3 regions of the Streptomyces sp. NPDC088730 genome follow, and region 2 is predicted to be linked to each of the others. Evidence: riboswitches for the same ligand, from Rfam matches in the RefSeq annotation. Region 2 holds a riboswitch; each other region holds the start of a gene.
What was found. Region 2 has a riboswitch for cobalamin ahead of ACIP89_RS19030 (FecCD family ABC transporter permease). Riboswitches for the same ligand answer to the same signal wherever they lie in the genome.
Positions count from the first base shown of each region.

Region 1: it holds a riboswitch for cobalamin, as region 2 does, so the genes downstream of both, ACIP89_RS06575 (cobalamin biosynthesis protein) here and ACIP89_RS19030 (FecCD family ABC transporter permease) in region 2, are expected to answer to the same signal.
Region 3: it holds a riboswitch for cobalamin, as region 2 does, so the genes downstream of both, metE (5-methyltetrahydropteroyltriglutamate--homocysteine S-methyltransferase) here and ACIP89_RS19030 (FecCD family ABC transporter permease) in region 2, are expected to answer to the same signal.

Region 1 covers NZ_JBIVLK010000001.1:1,459,897-1,464,770, forward strand. The annotation lists gene ACIP89_RS06565 (putative cobaltochelatase) at 1-227, opposite strand, end outside; gene ACIP89_RS06570 (cobyric acid synthase) at 224-1,879, opposite strand; gene ACIP89_RS06575 (cobalamin biosynthesis protein) at 1,876-2,886, opposite strand; cobalamin riboswitch at 3,031-3,164, opposite strand; gene ACIP89_RS06580 (hypothetical protein) at 3,322-3,555, opposite strand; gene ACIP89_RS06585 (anion permease) at 3,568-4,845, opposite strand.
Region 2 covers NZ_JBIVLK010000005.1:354,657-359,530, forward strand. The annotation lists gene ACIP89_RS19025 (MFS transporter) at 1-1,224, opposite strand, end outside; cobalamin riboswitch at 1,525-1,658, shown strand; gene ACIP89_RS19030 (FecCD family ABC transporter permease) at 1,760-2,869, shown strand; gene ACIP89_RS19035 (ABC transporter ATP-binding protein) at 2,869-3,651, shown strand; gene ACIP89_RS19040 (ABC transporter substrate-binding protein) at 3,667-4,698, shown strand.
Region 3 covers NZ_JBIVLK010000020.1:55,032-59,905, forward strand. The annotation lists gene ACIP89_RS34310 (lactonase family protein) at 1-707, opposite strand, end outside; gene ACIP89_RS34315 (FUSC family protein) at 813-2,324, opposite strand; cobalamin riboswitch at 2,654-2,853, shown strand; gene metE (5-methyltetrahydropteroyltriglutamate--homocysteine S-methyltransferase) at 3,017-4,874, shown strand, end outside.

The sequences.
Region 1 (4,874 bases), on a different contig from region 2:
GGACACGCCGGGTCGGGCGAGGCGGGGTCGCAGGAGAACCGGCACCCCGGGACGACGGACACCTCCGGCATCAGCGCGGCCAGCGCGCGCACGGCGGTGGACTTGGCGGTGCCCTTCTCGCCGCGCACCAGCACCCCGCCGACGGCCGGCGAGACGGCGTTGAGCAGCAGGCCGAGCCGGAGATCGTCCTGCCCGACGATGGCGGTGAAGGGGTACGGCGTACTCACAGGGCCTCCTTGGTGGCGGCGGATTCCAGCGACTGCGGCTGTGCGGGCTGTTCCAGCGGTTCCGGTGGTCCCAGCCGATCCGGTGGGGCGGTCGGGCGCGGGGCCCGGCGTGCCGCGGGGGTTCCTGGCGCTCCGGGCGGGATGAAGGGGAGTCCCGCAGGCGCGCCCGACTCGATGAGCCGCCACAGCGCGTCGGTGTCCGCGTGTTCCTCGATGAGGTCACCGAGGAGGTCGAGCTGTTCCTCGCGCAGTGCGGCGAAGCAGGTGCCGGGGGCGGGGACGAAACGGCGCCCCGCGGCCCGCGCGATCTCGGTCAGGAAGCGGCGGCGGAACGCGTCGCTCTCCAGCGAGCCGTGCCAGTGGGTGCCCCACACCGCGCCGGACCGGCAGCCGTCGAGCCGCTGTCCCCGCCCGTCGGTCAGGAACGGCTCGCCGCCGCGTACGTCCGCGACGCCGTGGTGGATCTCGTACCCCTCCACGGGGGTGCCGAGCGCCTCACCGGCCGGCCGGGCGAGGGTCTTCTCGCGGTCGAACCGGACGCGGACGGGCAGCAGCCCGAGCGCCTCGACCTGCCCGGCGCGCGACTCCACCTCGTCCTCGATGTGCTCGCCGAGGATCTGGTAGCCGCCGCAGATGCCGAGGACCGGGCGGCCCTCCGCGGCGCGCCGCCGAAGCGCGTCGGCGAGCCCGCGCTCGCGCAGCCAGGCCAGCGCCTTCACGGTGCCCCGGGTGCCGGGCACGATGACGAGGTCGGCGTCGGACAGCTCCTCCGGGCGGTCCACGAACCGCACGACGACGCCCGGTTCCGCGGCCAGCGCGTCGACGTCGGTGAAGTTCGACATCAGCGGCACGGCGCACACGGCGACCCGCAGGATGTCCTCGCCGTGCGGCGGCGCGACGACCGACTCGCGTACGGTGCCGCGCAACGAGACCCGCAGCCCGTCCTCCTCGTCGATGCCGAGGCCGTGCGCGAACGGCAGCACCCCGTACGTGGGCCGCCCGGTGAGACCGAGCAGCATGTCCAGCCCCGGCTCCAGCAGCGACACGTCACCGCGGAACTTGTTGACCAGGTAGCCGGCCACCAGCTCCTGGTCCGCCGCGGCCAGCAGCGCCGTCGTACCGAAGAACGAAGCGAAGACCCCGCCGCGGTCGATGTCGCCGACGACCACCACCGGGAAGCGCGCCGCCCGTGCGATGCCCATGTTCACGATGTCCGTGCGCCGGAGGTTGATCTCGGCCGGACTGCCCGCCCCCTCGCAGATCACCGCGTCATACGTGGACCTGAGCTGCTCCAGGCAGTCCACGACGGTGGACAGCAACTGCTCCTGCCGGCCGCCGTGGTAGCCGCGGGCGCTCATCTCGCCGACCGCGCGCCCCATCAGGACGACCTGGCTGGAGCGGTCGCCGCCGGGCTTGAGCAGCACCGGGTTCATCAGCGCGGTCGGCTCCACCCGGGCGGCCTGGGCCTGCATGGCCTGGGCCCGGCCGATCTCGGCGCCCTCACGGGTGACGAAGGAGTTGAGGGACATGTTCTGCGCCTTGAACGGCGCGACCTTCACCCCCCGGCGCACCAGCCAGCGGCAGATGCCCGCCGTCACGACGCTCTTGCCCGCGTCCGAGGTGGTCCCGGCGACCAGCAGTCCGCCGCTCATGTCGGTCTCCGTCCTGAGGTGCGCGCCGGGGCAGGTGCCCCCGGTCCGCGCGTCGAGGTGATCCGTCGTGCGGCGGCGCCCACGCCCAGCCGGGCCGCCACGCTCACGCCGAGGGCCAGCACCCCGATCCGGCGCGACAGCCGTACGGCGCGTTCGATGTCCTCGGTCTCCACCGCCCGGCCCGCCTCGCCGTTGAGCACGGGGCGGTGCTCGACCCGGCCGCCGTAGGCGAGGGTGCCGCCGAGCCGTACGCCGAGCGCCCCCGCGAACGAGGCCTCCACCGGGCCCGCGTTGGGGCTCGGGTGCTTGGCGGCATCCGCCCGCCAGGCCCGCAGCGCACTCCGGGGCCGTCCGCCGGCGGCGACGGCGAGCAGGGCCGTGAGCCGGGCGCCAGGCCAGCCCACGAGGTCGTCGAGGCGGGCCGAGGCCCAGCCGTAGCGCAGGTGGCGGGGCGACCGGTGGCCGACCATCGCGTCCAGGGTGTTGGCGGCCCGGAAGCCGACGAGGCCGGGGACCCCGCCCAGCGCACCCCACACCAGGGCGCCGACCACGGCGTCGGAGGTGTTCTCCGCGACGGACTCCACCACCGCGCGGGCGATCCGAGGTCCGTCCAGGGACTGCGGGTCGCGGCCGCACAGACGGGGCAGCCGCTCCCGCGCCAGCCCGAGGTCCCCGGCGGCCAGCGCGCCGCCGATGGACCGGGCCTCGCGCCCCAGCGACGTACCGCCGACGACGGACCAGGTGGCGGCGGCGGTCAGGGCGACGGAGGCGGCGGGACGGCGGCGCAGGGCGCGGGAGGCCAGTGCGGCACCCCCGGCGGCGCCTCCGGCGCAGACCAGGGTGTGCAGGGCGCCCCACCCGCGGTGGTCGCGCCACAGACGGCGTTCGACGCCTGCCGCGGCGCGCCCGAAGGCGGCGACCGGATGTCCCCGGCAGGGATCACCGAGCAGCAGATCACCGATCAGTCCGGCCGTGGCGCCGTACGCGAAGATGCGGTCGGCACGCACGGTTCAGCCGGCCGTCGCGCCTCGGAGGGCCCTGGTGCGAGCAGCTGGTCGAAGGGGAGACACGGAGACGGGCGCACTGCGGCCGGGCATGGCGATATGTCCTCACTCAGGGTCCGCGCCCTGGTTCGACGTGACCGGCGACGAGAGTCTCCTGGCTCCCGGATCCGCAGTTCCCCCGGTCTTCCAGCCCACTCGGCGTGGACCGTGACTTCCGGTGGTGGGGGACTGCTCCCCGGTGACAGTGGCGGGACCGCGCCGGATTCGCACCGGCTTCCTCTGCTGTCGCCGTAATGGCTCCGGCAGTCCACCACGCTCCGCGAACGCCAGTCAACCTACCGTTGACCTGCGAAGGTGCAGTGTGCTGAGACGCACATCGGGCCGGCCGCACCCGAGGTGCGGCCGGCCCGACGCGGCGGACGGATCAGGGGCGGTGGATCAGGCGACGATCAGGTAGATGCCGTAGGCCACCGCCGCCGCGCACAGTCCGAAGCAGACGTACGCGCCCGCGCGGGCGAGGATCATGGACCCGCCGGCCTGCCCGCCCCGCTCGGCCGGTTCCGGCTGCCGGGCGAGGCCGGCGATGCCCAGGGTGAAGAGGCCCACCAGGGCGACGGTGGCGACGAGAGAGACGCCGAAGACGGTGCCGAGGGCTGCCCAGTCGATGTTCATGGAGGATCTTCCTTACACCGTGGCGGGTCGTGCCGGGTCGGCTACGGCCGGGGCCGGGATGGTGGCGGTGAGCTCGTGGGCAGCGGCGGCCGCGGTGGGCGGCGGACTGACGGCCGCGATGGCGGTGGTGACGACGCCCGCGGGTTCGGCGTCCCCGGTGACCGGAGTGCCGTCCCGGAGGCCGGGTGCGACGTCGTCCTGACCGACCGGCTTGCGGCGGGACAGGACCCAGATCGCTCCGGAGCCCGCGATCAGCAGTACGGCGACGAGCACGACACCCCAGGTGCCCTGCTGGGTGAGGAACTCGGCCCCCGCGCCGACCAGACCGGCGGCCGGCAGCGTCAGTCCCCAGGCCACGAACATCCGGGTGGCGGTGGACCAGCGGACCACACCGCCCCGGCGGCCGAGGCCGGCGCCCATCACGGCGCCGGAGCAGGACTGGGTGGTGGAGAGGGAGAAGCCGAGGTGCGAGGAGGCCAGGATGACCGTGGCCGCACTGGTCTGGGCGGCGAAGCCCTGCGGCGGCCTGAGCTCGGTGAGGCCGCTGCCCATGGTGCGGATGATGCGCCAGCCGCCGAGGTAGGTGCCGAGCGCGATGGCCATTCCGGCGCTGACGATGACCCAGACCGGCGGGTTCGCACCGGGGGAGAGGACTCCGCCGGTGACCAGGGCCAGGGTGATGATGCCCATGGTCTTCTGTGCGTCGTTGGTGCCGTGGGCGAGGGAGACCAGCCCGGCGGAGGCGATCTGTCCGGCGCGGTAGCCCTTGGCGGTCGCCTTCTCCTGGGCGCCGCCCTGGACCTTGCCGCCGATCCGGTAGGTCAGCTTGGTGGCCAGCAGCGCGGCCAGTCCGGCGACGATCGGGGCGGCGACCGCGGGGAGCAGCACCTTGGTGACGACGGTGCCGCCGTCGACCGACGACCAGCCCGCGGACATCACCGCGGCGCCGATCAGGCCGCCGAAGAGGGCGTGCGAGGAGCTGGACGGCAGCCCGACCAGCCAGGTCAGCAGATTCCACAGGATGGCGCCGACGAGCGCCGCGAAGATGACCTCGGTTCTGAGGCCGTTCTCATTGATGATCCCGCCGGAGATCGTCTTGGCGACCTCCACCGACAGGAACGCGCCGACGAGGTTGAGAACGGCGGACATAGCCACCGCTGTCTTGGGTTTGAGTGCGCCGGTCGAGATGGTGGTCGCCATCGCGTTGGCGGTGTCGTGGAAACCGTTCGTGAAATCGAACACTAGAGCTGTCACGATCACAATCGCGAGCAGCAGCGTGATGTGTTCCATTTACCCAGGCAATCGTTCGACGTCAGTGG
Region 2 (4,874 bases):
GGCGGCCAGCCCGCCCGCGTGGACGACGAGGAACCCGGCGATCACGGTGGGCACTCCCATGCCCAGATAGGAGACGACGAAGAGCAGCGACAGCACCCCGGAACTCTCGTGCGGCCGGGCCAGCGGCATGACCGTACGGATGCCGCCCTGGAACCCGCTGCCGAAGCCGACGCCCGCGAGGGCGGTACCGGCGAAGAAGCCGGCGGGGGAGGGGTCGCGGATCGAGGCGAGGGTGAGGGCCACCCCGGCGATCAGCGCGAGGATGCCGGTGAGCATCACCGTCCGGGTCGCCGCCTCGCGCAGGACCAGTACGGAGACGGCGGCCACCCCGGCGAGCACGAACAGGCTCAGCCCGCCGAGCACTTCGGAGCCGGAACCGGTCAGCCGGCGTGCCAGGGAGGGGCCCAGCGACCCGTACAGTCCGGCCAGCGCCCAGACGGCGAACAGCACCGGCGCGGCCACCAGCATCGGGCGGCGTACGGCGCGCGGCAGCCTGATCTCCGGCGCCAGGCTCGCCAGCGCCCCCGGCTTGCGGGTCACCGTCTCCGTCATCAGGGCGACGGCGACCGCCTGGAGGACGAAGACCGCCAGCAGCCCGAGGTAGACCAGATGTGTGGGGGCGGGCAGGAACTGGACGACGAGGCCGGAGACCAGCGCGCCGGTCGCCGTGCCGATGCCCGGGGCGACCGCGTTGGTGAGGGTGCCGCGCGGCCGGTCGATGTCCATCATCCCCGCACCGACCGCACCGAGCGCCGCGCCGGTCGACAGGCCCTGGACGATCCGGGCGACCAGCAGTGCCGGTACGCCGTCGGCGGTGGCGAACACGACCATCGAGAGGGCCTGGGCCGCCAGCGCGCCGAGCAGCACCGGCCGCCTGCCGACGTGGTCGGAGAGCTTGCCCATGGTGAGCAGCCCGAGCAGCACGGCCACCGCGTAGACGCCGAAGACCACGGTGGTGGTGATCGGGTCGAAGCCCCATTCCGCCTGGTAGACCGCGTAGAGCGGGGTCGGTGCGCTGGAGGCCGCCAGGAACGAGATGGTGACCGAGGCGAGTACGTACAGCGCCACGTTCGGCGGCAGCCGTCGGCCCCGGGCGGATATGGCGGCGGGGACGGCGGTAGATCGGGATCCGGTGTCGGACCCGGTGTCGGGCCCGGGGTCGGTGGGCGCCGCGTCCGGGACGCGGGCCGGTTCGGACATCGGGACGACCGGGGGATTCGTCATGACCATTCCCGTCCAGAGTATGAGTAGACCTGTCTGTCTAGGCTGTTGAGCTAGATTAGACAGACAGGTCTACTCAGTCAAACGGGAGGGGACTCAAGCAGGAGAGGACCCAGGCCGGTCGGGAGCGGTGGGGGCCACCGGGCGGCGTCGCGCTGCGGCTCGGCAGGGCCGGCCGTCCGGCGGCCGGGGTGCCCGGCTCCAAGGTGATCGCGAGGGCATGCCCGTGGCCCGGGGGACCGCTCAGGGACTGCTCAAGGTGATCGGGGGCGGCTCGGGACGCAGGGGCGAAAAGGAGGGCGGCGTGCCCTACCCGTAAGCTGCTCACGCCCCGCGGGGGAAGTCCGGTCGAATTCCGGCGCTGACCCGCAACGGTAGGCGGAGCCCTCCTGATGGCTCCGCGAGCCCGATTACCCGCGGCGGTGAAGGCTCCTGTCAATTCGCCGTGGACTGCGAGAGGTGCTGCACAGGGCGCCTCGCGTCCGGGCCGCTCCTTCGATCGTGCAGGTGCACGGCCTGAGGTGAAAGCGATCCGACCGTGGTCACTCCCCTCGAACGCATACCTGCCCCGCCCTCGCGCGCCGCGCGGGCCGGCGGCGGGCCCGCTCCTCCCCGGCGCGTACCCCTGTCCCTGCTGGTGACCACTCTGTGCGCCCTGCTGCCGCTCTCCCTGGTCTGCGGAGCGGGAATCGGCGCCTCGGGGATCTCCTGGGCAGAGGTGTCGCACTACCTGTGGGCCGGCCTGACGGGGCAGCGGATCGGTCCCGGCGACGTCCCCGGGTACACCATCGTGTGGGAGCTGCGCTTTCCACGAGCCGTGCTGGCCGCGGTCGTCGGAGCCGGCCTGGCCGCGATCGGCGTCGCGGTGCAGGCCATGGTCCGCAACGCCCTGGCCGACCCGTTCGTCCTCGGTATCTCCTCCGGCGCGGCCGTCGGTGCGAACGCCGTACTCATCTTCGGGGTCTTCGGCGCATTCGGCGTCTGGGCGCTGTCCACGGCGGCCTTCCTCGCCGCGCTCCTCGCGATGGTGCTCGTCTACGCGGTCGCCCGCACCGCACGCGGACTGACCCCGCTGCGCCTGGTCCTGACGGGCACGGCCATGTACTACGGCTTCTCGGCCATCACCACGTTCATGGTGTTCGCCGCGGAGCGGGGCGATGCCGCCCGCTCCGCGATGATGTGGATGCTCGGCAGCCTCGGGGGCGCCACCTGGTCCTCCGTGCCGATTGCCGCGGGCGCGACGATCGGTGGCCTGGTCCACCTCGGGTGGTCGGCGCGCCGGCTCAACGCCCTGGCGATGGGCGACGAGACCGCCGCCACCCTGGGAGTGGACGCCGGCAGGCTGCGCAAGGAGCTGTTCCTGGTCTCCGCCGCGGTCACCGGGGCACTGGTCGCGGTGAGTGGCGCGATCGGTTTCGTCGGGCTGATGGTCCCGCACGCCGCACGGATGCTGGTCGGCGCGGATCACCGCCGCCTGCTGGCCGTCGCACCGCTCGCGGGGGCCGTCCTGCTGATCTGGGTGGACATCCTCTCGCGCGTGCTGCTCGCCCCGGCCGAACTGCCGGTCGGCGTGCTGACCGCGATGATCGGCGTGCCGTGCTTCATCCTGCTCATGCGCCGCCGCTCCTACACCTTCGGAGGCGCGTGATGCGGATCGATATCGACGCACTGACCGTGGAGATCGCCGGCGCGCGGCTGGTGGAGGACATCACCCTGCGAGCGGGCGAAGCTCAGCTCGTCGGCCTGGTGGGGCCCAACGGCAGCGGGAAGTCAACGCTGTTGCGCTGCGTCTACCGGGCGCTGAGCCCCTCCGCCGGAACCGTCCGGATCGGTGGCGAGGACCTGTACGCCCTGAGTCCGCGGGAGAGCGCGCGCCGACTGGCCGCGCTTCCCCAGGAGTCGAGTCACGAGTTCGACTTCACCGTCGCCGAGATCGTGGCGATGGGGAGGATGCCGCACCAGGGAGCGACGGCCCGAGCGTCCGAGGAGGACCGGCGCACGTGCGAGGCGGCGCTGGCGGAGGTCGGGGCCGGCCACCTGGCCGACCGGGGCTTCCTGACCCTGTCCGGAGGCGAGAAGCAGCGGGTCCTGATCGCCCGCGCCATGGCGCAGCAGCCACGGGCGCTGGTGCTCGACGAGCCCACCAACCACCTGGACATCGCCCAGCAGCTGGAGGTACTGGCCCTGGTGCGGGCCAGCGGACTGACCGTGCTCACGGCGTTGCACGACCTCAATCTCGCCGCACTCCACTGCGACGTCCTCCATGTCATCGACGGGGGCCGGATCGTCGCATCGGGCGCCCCGCACGACGTACTCACCCCCGAGCTGCTGGCCGAGGTCTTCGGCGTCCGGGCGCATCGAGTACCGCACCCGGAGACCGGCGCCGTACAGCTGATCTTCGACCGCCTCCTCCCCGTCGTCCCCTCTTAAGGAAGCACTGCCACCATGCCCAGCCCGATACGTCCTGCCGCACTCGGCCTCGCCCTCACCGCTGTCATGGCCCTCAGCGGCTGCGGCGCCGAGATCACCCCGCAGGACGGGAGCAACGACAAGAGCACTCCCGCGGCCGGGGGCCACTACCCGGTGACCGTCGAGAACTGCGGGGAGAAGAAGACCTACGACAAGGCCCCGCGGCGCGTGGTCACCAACGACGTCGGCATCACCGAGATCATGTTCGCGCTGGAACTCGAAGACCACATGGCGGGCTATGTGATGCCCGACGACAAGGGGGATCTGACGTCCGTGCCCTGGAAGGGCGGTTACAAGAAGACCGCCTGGCTGTCCAAGGAGACGATCAACAAGGAACTCGTCCTCGACGCACGCGCCGATCTGGTCTTCGCGGGCTGGAGCTACGGGTTCAACGAGGGGGACGGATTCACCCCGGCGGCCCTGAAGAAGGTGGGCATCGACTCCTACCTGCTGAGTGAGTCGTGCCGCAACGGGCGGGGGAAGGCGCGGGGAGTGATGGCGCCACTCGACGCGCTCTACACCGACCTCCGGAACCTGGGGAAGATCTTCGACGTCGAGAAGCGCGCCGAATCCCTGATCACGCGCTTCCGGAAAGAGGTGGCCCAGGCGCAGGCGACCGCCCTGAAGGGCACCGACCGGCCGAGGGTGTTCCTCTACGACGACGGCCGGGACAAGCCGCTGACCTCGGGCGCCTACGCCGGACCGCACGACATCATCACCAGGGCCGGCGGCGACCACGTCATGAAGGACCTCAAGGACACCTGGACGACGGTGGGATGGGAGACCGTCGTCGAGCGGGACCCCGAGGTGATCGTCATCAACAACTACGGGGACACCAGCGCGGAGCAGAAGCGGAAGTTCCTGAAGTCCTATCCGCCGCTGGCCAATGTGTCGGCGATCAAGAACGACCGCATCGTCGTCCTCGACTACGTGGACCTCGTCGAGAGCCCGCGCAATCCCGCGGCCATCGTCTCGCTCGCGGCAGATCTGCGGGAGGCCCGGAGCTGACCTGCGGCTGTACAGGGCGTGCGCCGAGTGGGTAGGGATCTCCCGACGAAACTGATCACGGTGGACCGGCGGCTACTCCTGCCGCCGCCGACCGGGAACCCCCGGACCGGTTGCGGAACCGGTCCGGATGCGCGGCGGCCAGCTCCCGGGCCCGGGTGAGCGGGGCCGTCGCGCGC
Region 3 (4,874 bases), on a different contig from region 2:
TCGAGGACCCCGGCGGCGGCGTCCCAACGGCACACGGTGACCGTGGGTTCGAGCTCGTTCAGCACATAGGCGTGAGCGCCGTCGGGGTGGAAGGCCAGATGGCGCGGCCCGGTACCCGGCCGCAGCGCCGTCTCCCCGTGCGGGCGCAGCGATCCGGTCTCCGGGTCCAGCGCGCAGATCCGTACCGAATCGGTTCCGAGGTCGACGCTGAGCACCCAGTTCCCCGAGGGGTCGGGGAGCACCTGGTGGGCGTGCGGGCCCTCCTGGCGGGCGGTGTCCGGCCCGCTCCCCTCGTGCTGGAGCACACTGTCGGGGGCCCCGAGTGAGCCGTCGGCGATCACCGGCAGCACGGTGACGCTGCCGGAGCCGTAGTTGGCGGTCAGCAGCCGGCCTCCCGCGAGGGCGAGGTGGGTGGGGCTGTCCCCGTCCACTGCCCGGAGAGCGCCTATCGGCCGGGGTACGTCCTGGGTGACGTCGAGTGCCGCGGCCGCTCCGGGTTCGGTCTCGCTGACCGCGTACAGGACCGCGCCGTCGGGGCCCCCGCCCCGGCCCAGTACCAGGTAGGAGGGGTCGGGCACGGAATCCGTCGTGCCGAGGACGGTGAGCGCCCCGGTCTCCCGGTCCACGGCGGCGACGGTGATGCCCCGCCCGCCCGCCGAGGTGAAGGACCCGATGAATGCCCGTCCGGCACCGTTGCTGCTGTCCACCGCACTGCCTTTCTCCGCCGACTGAGCGCGACAGTGGGGACCGTCGCGATCTTCCGCGGCGACGGTAGCAGTGCGGCCTTGTGGTCTGGACCAAAGGGTGCGGTGTCAGGCCGCGGCGAGCGGGGCCCCCGGCGGGCTGTGCAGCGGCGCGGCCAGTTCGGCCAGCGCGCGCTCCAGGCCGTGCAGATGGGCGAGGGCGGGTTCCGTCTCCGGGGCGTGCGCCGGGCGTCCTGCGGCGAGCGGGGTGCGGGCCGGCCGTTCGGGAGCCGTCAGAGCTTCCACCGCGGTCTCCACGCGCCAGCAGGCGGCGGCGAGCCGGGCGTCGTGCGAGGCCTCCGGGTCGGCGGCGACGGAGGCCAGTCCGCGCACCTCGCGCGCGCAGTCGTCGAGCAGTGCGAGCACCTGCCGCGCCCGCGCCTTTCGGGCCCTCATCGGGCTGAGCGGATGCACCAGGGGCGCCAGTGACAGCCGCACCCGGCCGAGGATCGCCTCCAGCTCGGCGACGTGCCGGGGCGGGTCGGCGTCCTCGCTTCCCGCGAGCCGGGCAGCGGCCTCCGCCGTGCAGGTGTGCACGCATCGCAGCGCCCGCTCCACCCAGGCCTCGGTCACCGAATGCGTGGTCACCGGCAGCACGAAGAGCACCGCGAGTACGGCACCGAGCGCACCGGCCCCCGTCTCGGTGACGCGGAGGACGAGCAGTCCCGCGTCGAGCACGCCGAGCAGCCCGTACAGCATGCTCGCCATCACGGTGACGGCCAGCATCATCCAGGTGTAGGAGACAGCGGCGGTGTAGAAGATCCCGAACACGCCCACCGCCACGACGGCGGCGGCCACGACCGGCTCGTGGTGCAGCGGCACGGCCACGGCGAAGCCCAGCCCGATGCCGAGCACGGTCCCCAGGAAACGCCTGAAACCGCGCACGACGGTCTCGCCGCGCGAGGTCGTGGCCACGAACACCCACCAGGTGGCGCCGACCGCCCAGTACCAGCGCTGATCCGAGAGCAGTTGCCCCACCGCGAGCGCGAATCCCGCGCCCAGGGTCGCCTGTACGGCCTGCCGGGTCGTGATCCGCCGCAGCCCCGCCGCTCCCGCGGGGAGGCCGACCGCCACGGGCACCGTGATCCGGCGCTCGTAGCACCAGACCCCGAACCGCACCAGCGACGACGCGAGGAGCGACAGCAGCACGGCCGCGTACAACTCGGGCAGCTGGCCGGGCACGGTGTGCAGGAACTGGGCGGAGAAGTAGGCCATGAAGGCGAATACGCCCAGCGAGTGGCCGCGCGGCCCCCAGCGCCGCGCGTACACCCCCGCCCCCACGACGGCGAGGAACGCCAGGTCCCGGGCGACGGGCACATCGTGCAGCACCGCGGCGAGCGTGAGCACCGGGAGGCCGACGACGGGGAGCAGCGCGGTCGTCGTAGCCTGCCCTCGCACCGTCGGGTCGGTCACCGTGAACAGGGCGAGCAGCGCGGCCAGACCCCCCGTGATGGCCGCCACCAGCGAGTGCCCGGCCGCCCCGCACAGCGCGACGGCGAGCCCGATGCCGAGCACGGCCCGGGACGCGAACCGCAGCCGGATCCGTCCGGGATCGTGTGCGACGAACGCCCTCTTCAACAAGTCGCCCCGCCCCTTTCGCGCATGACACCAGCGCAGACATGAGAAAGGCGCCACAGAGGTCCCCGAGGGACCCGCAGCGCCATTGACAGCCCCATCTCAACACCTTGGGGACTATTGGTTCAACTCAGACCCGACTCCATGGACCATTGGCCCATGAATGCCGCACCTTGCCCGGCCACGGCAGAGCCAACGGACCAGCCTGAGGACCAGTCCGCCCGGCAGGAGAACTGCGACACCTCGCGGCATGGTCTTGGCCCCCTTCCACATCCCGGAATGTGAACAGCGGTGCCTCGGGGACGGTCCACCCCCTAGGCTGGCCGGTGCAGCTGGTTCGCCCCTGTCCGCCAGGCAGGCGCGTCGCAAGAGGGAACCCGGTGTGAATCCGGGACTGCCCCGCAGCGGTAAGTGGGAACGACCGCCGTCATACGCACTGGACCCGATCGGGTCCGGGAAGCGACGGCCAGTAGGAGTCTGCCCCTGGCAGGCGTGCCCACGAGTCCGAAGACCTGCCCGTTGCCCGCACGCGACCCACTCGCATGCGGTTGTCCCGGTGACCTCGTGGGCGGGTCGGCGTGCGTACCAGACGGAGAATCCGCGCCGCGGCGTGTGCGATATCCGTCCGGTTCGTCATCCCTTCGCGCCCGTGTCCCGTCTCCGGGATGTTCAGGAGTCATCTCGCGAAGGAGATTTCCGTGACACCCAAGCCCGCAGCCGCGGCAGCACGAGCCACCGTGTACGGCTACCCCCGCCAGGGCCCGAACCGGGAACTGAAGAAGGCCATCGAGGGGTACTGGAAGGGCCGCGTCACCGCCGGCGCCCTCCGGGGGACGGCGGCAGAACTGCGCCGGTCCAACTGGAAGCAGCTGGCGGATGCCGGCGTCCATGAGGTGCCGACCGGCGACTTCTCGTACTACGACCACGTCCTGGACACCAGCGTCATGGTCGGCGCGGTCCCCCAGCGGCACCGCGAAGCCGTCGCCGCCGACCCGCTCGACGGGTACTTCGCGATGGCTCGCGGCACCCAGGACGTGGCGCCGCTGGAGATGACCAAGTGGTTCGACACCAACTACCACTACCTCGTCCCCGAGCTCGGCCCCGACACCGGCTTCAGTGCCGACTCCACCAAGCAGGTCACCGAGCTCAGGGAGGCCCTCGCACTCGGCCACACCGCCCGGCCGGTGCTCGTCGGCCCGGTCACCTACCTCCTGCTGGCCAAGCCCGCCCCCGGGGTGGCGGCCGGCTTCGAGCCGCTCACCCTGCTGGACCGGCTGCTGCCGGTGTACGCGGAGGTGCTCGCCGATCTGCGTGCCGCGGGCGCGGAGTGGGTGCAGATCGATGAACCCGCCCTGGTCCAGGACCGCATCCCGGCCGAGTTGAACGCCGCCGCCCGCACCTACCGCGAGCTCGGCGGCCTCGCCGACCGGCCCAAGCTGCTCGTCGCCTCCTACTTCGACCGGCTCGGCGAGGCGCTCCCCGTCCTGGCGAAGGCCCCGGTCGAGGGCCTGGCACTGGACTTCACCGATGCCGCCGCCGCGAACCTCCAAGACCTCGCCGCCGTCGGCGGGCTTCCCGGCAAACGCCTCGTCGCGGGTGTCGTCGACGGCCGCAACATCTGGATCAACGACTACGAGAAGTCCCTCGCCACCCTCGCCACCCTTCTCGGCCTCGCCGACCGGGTCGATGTAGCGGCGTCCTGCTCCCTGCTGCACGTACCGCTCGACACGGCGCCGGAGCGGGACATCGACCCGCAGATCCTGCGCTGGCTCGCCTTCGCCGGGCAGAAGACCGCAGAGATCGTCACGCTCGCGAAGGGGCTGGCCCGGGGCACCGGCACGATCACCGCCGAGATCGCCGCCAACCGCGCCGACCTCGCGTCCCGTGCCAACTCCCCGATCACCCGCGACCCCGCCGTCCGGGCCAGGACCGCGGCCATCACGGACGCCGACGGCCGTCGCTCCCAGCCGTACCCCGAGCGTGCCGCCGCCCAGCGCGCCCACCTCGGGCTGCCGCTGCTCCCGACGACCACCATCGGCTCCTTCCCGCAGACGGGCGAGCTGCGCGCGGCCCGCGCCGATCTGCGCGCGGGACGGATCGGCACGGCCGGCTACGAGGAGCGCGTCAAGGCCGAGATCGGTGAGGTCATCGCCTTCCAGGAGAAGACCGGCATCGACGTTCTGGTGCACGGCGAGCCCGAACGCAACGACATGGTGCAGTACTTCGCCGAGCAGCTCACCGGCTACCTCGCCACCCAGCACGGCTGGGTCCAGTCCTACGGCACGCGCTACGTCCGCCCGCCGGTCCTCGCGGGCGACATCTCCCGCCCCGAACCCATGACGGTGCGCTGGACCTCGTACGCCCAGTCGCTCACCGGACGCCCGGTCAAGGGCATGCTGACCGGCCCGGTGACCATGCTGGCCTGGTCCTTCGTCCGCGACGACCAGCCGCTCGGCGAGACCGCGCGCCAGGTCGCCCTCGCCCTGCGCGACGAGGTCGACGACCTGGAGAACGCGGGCACTTCGGTCATCCAGGTCGACGAGCCCGCCCTGCGCG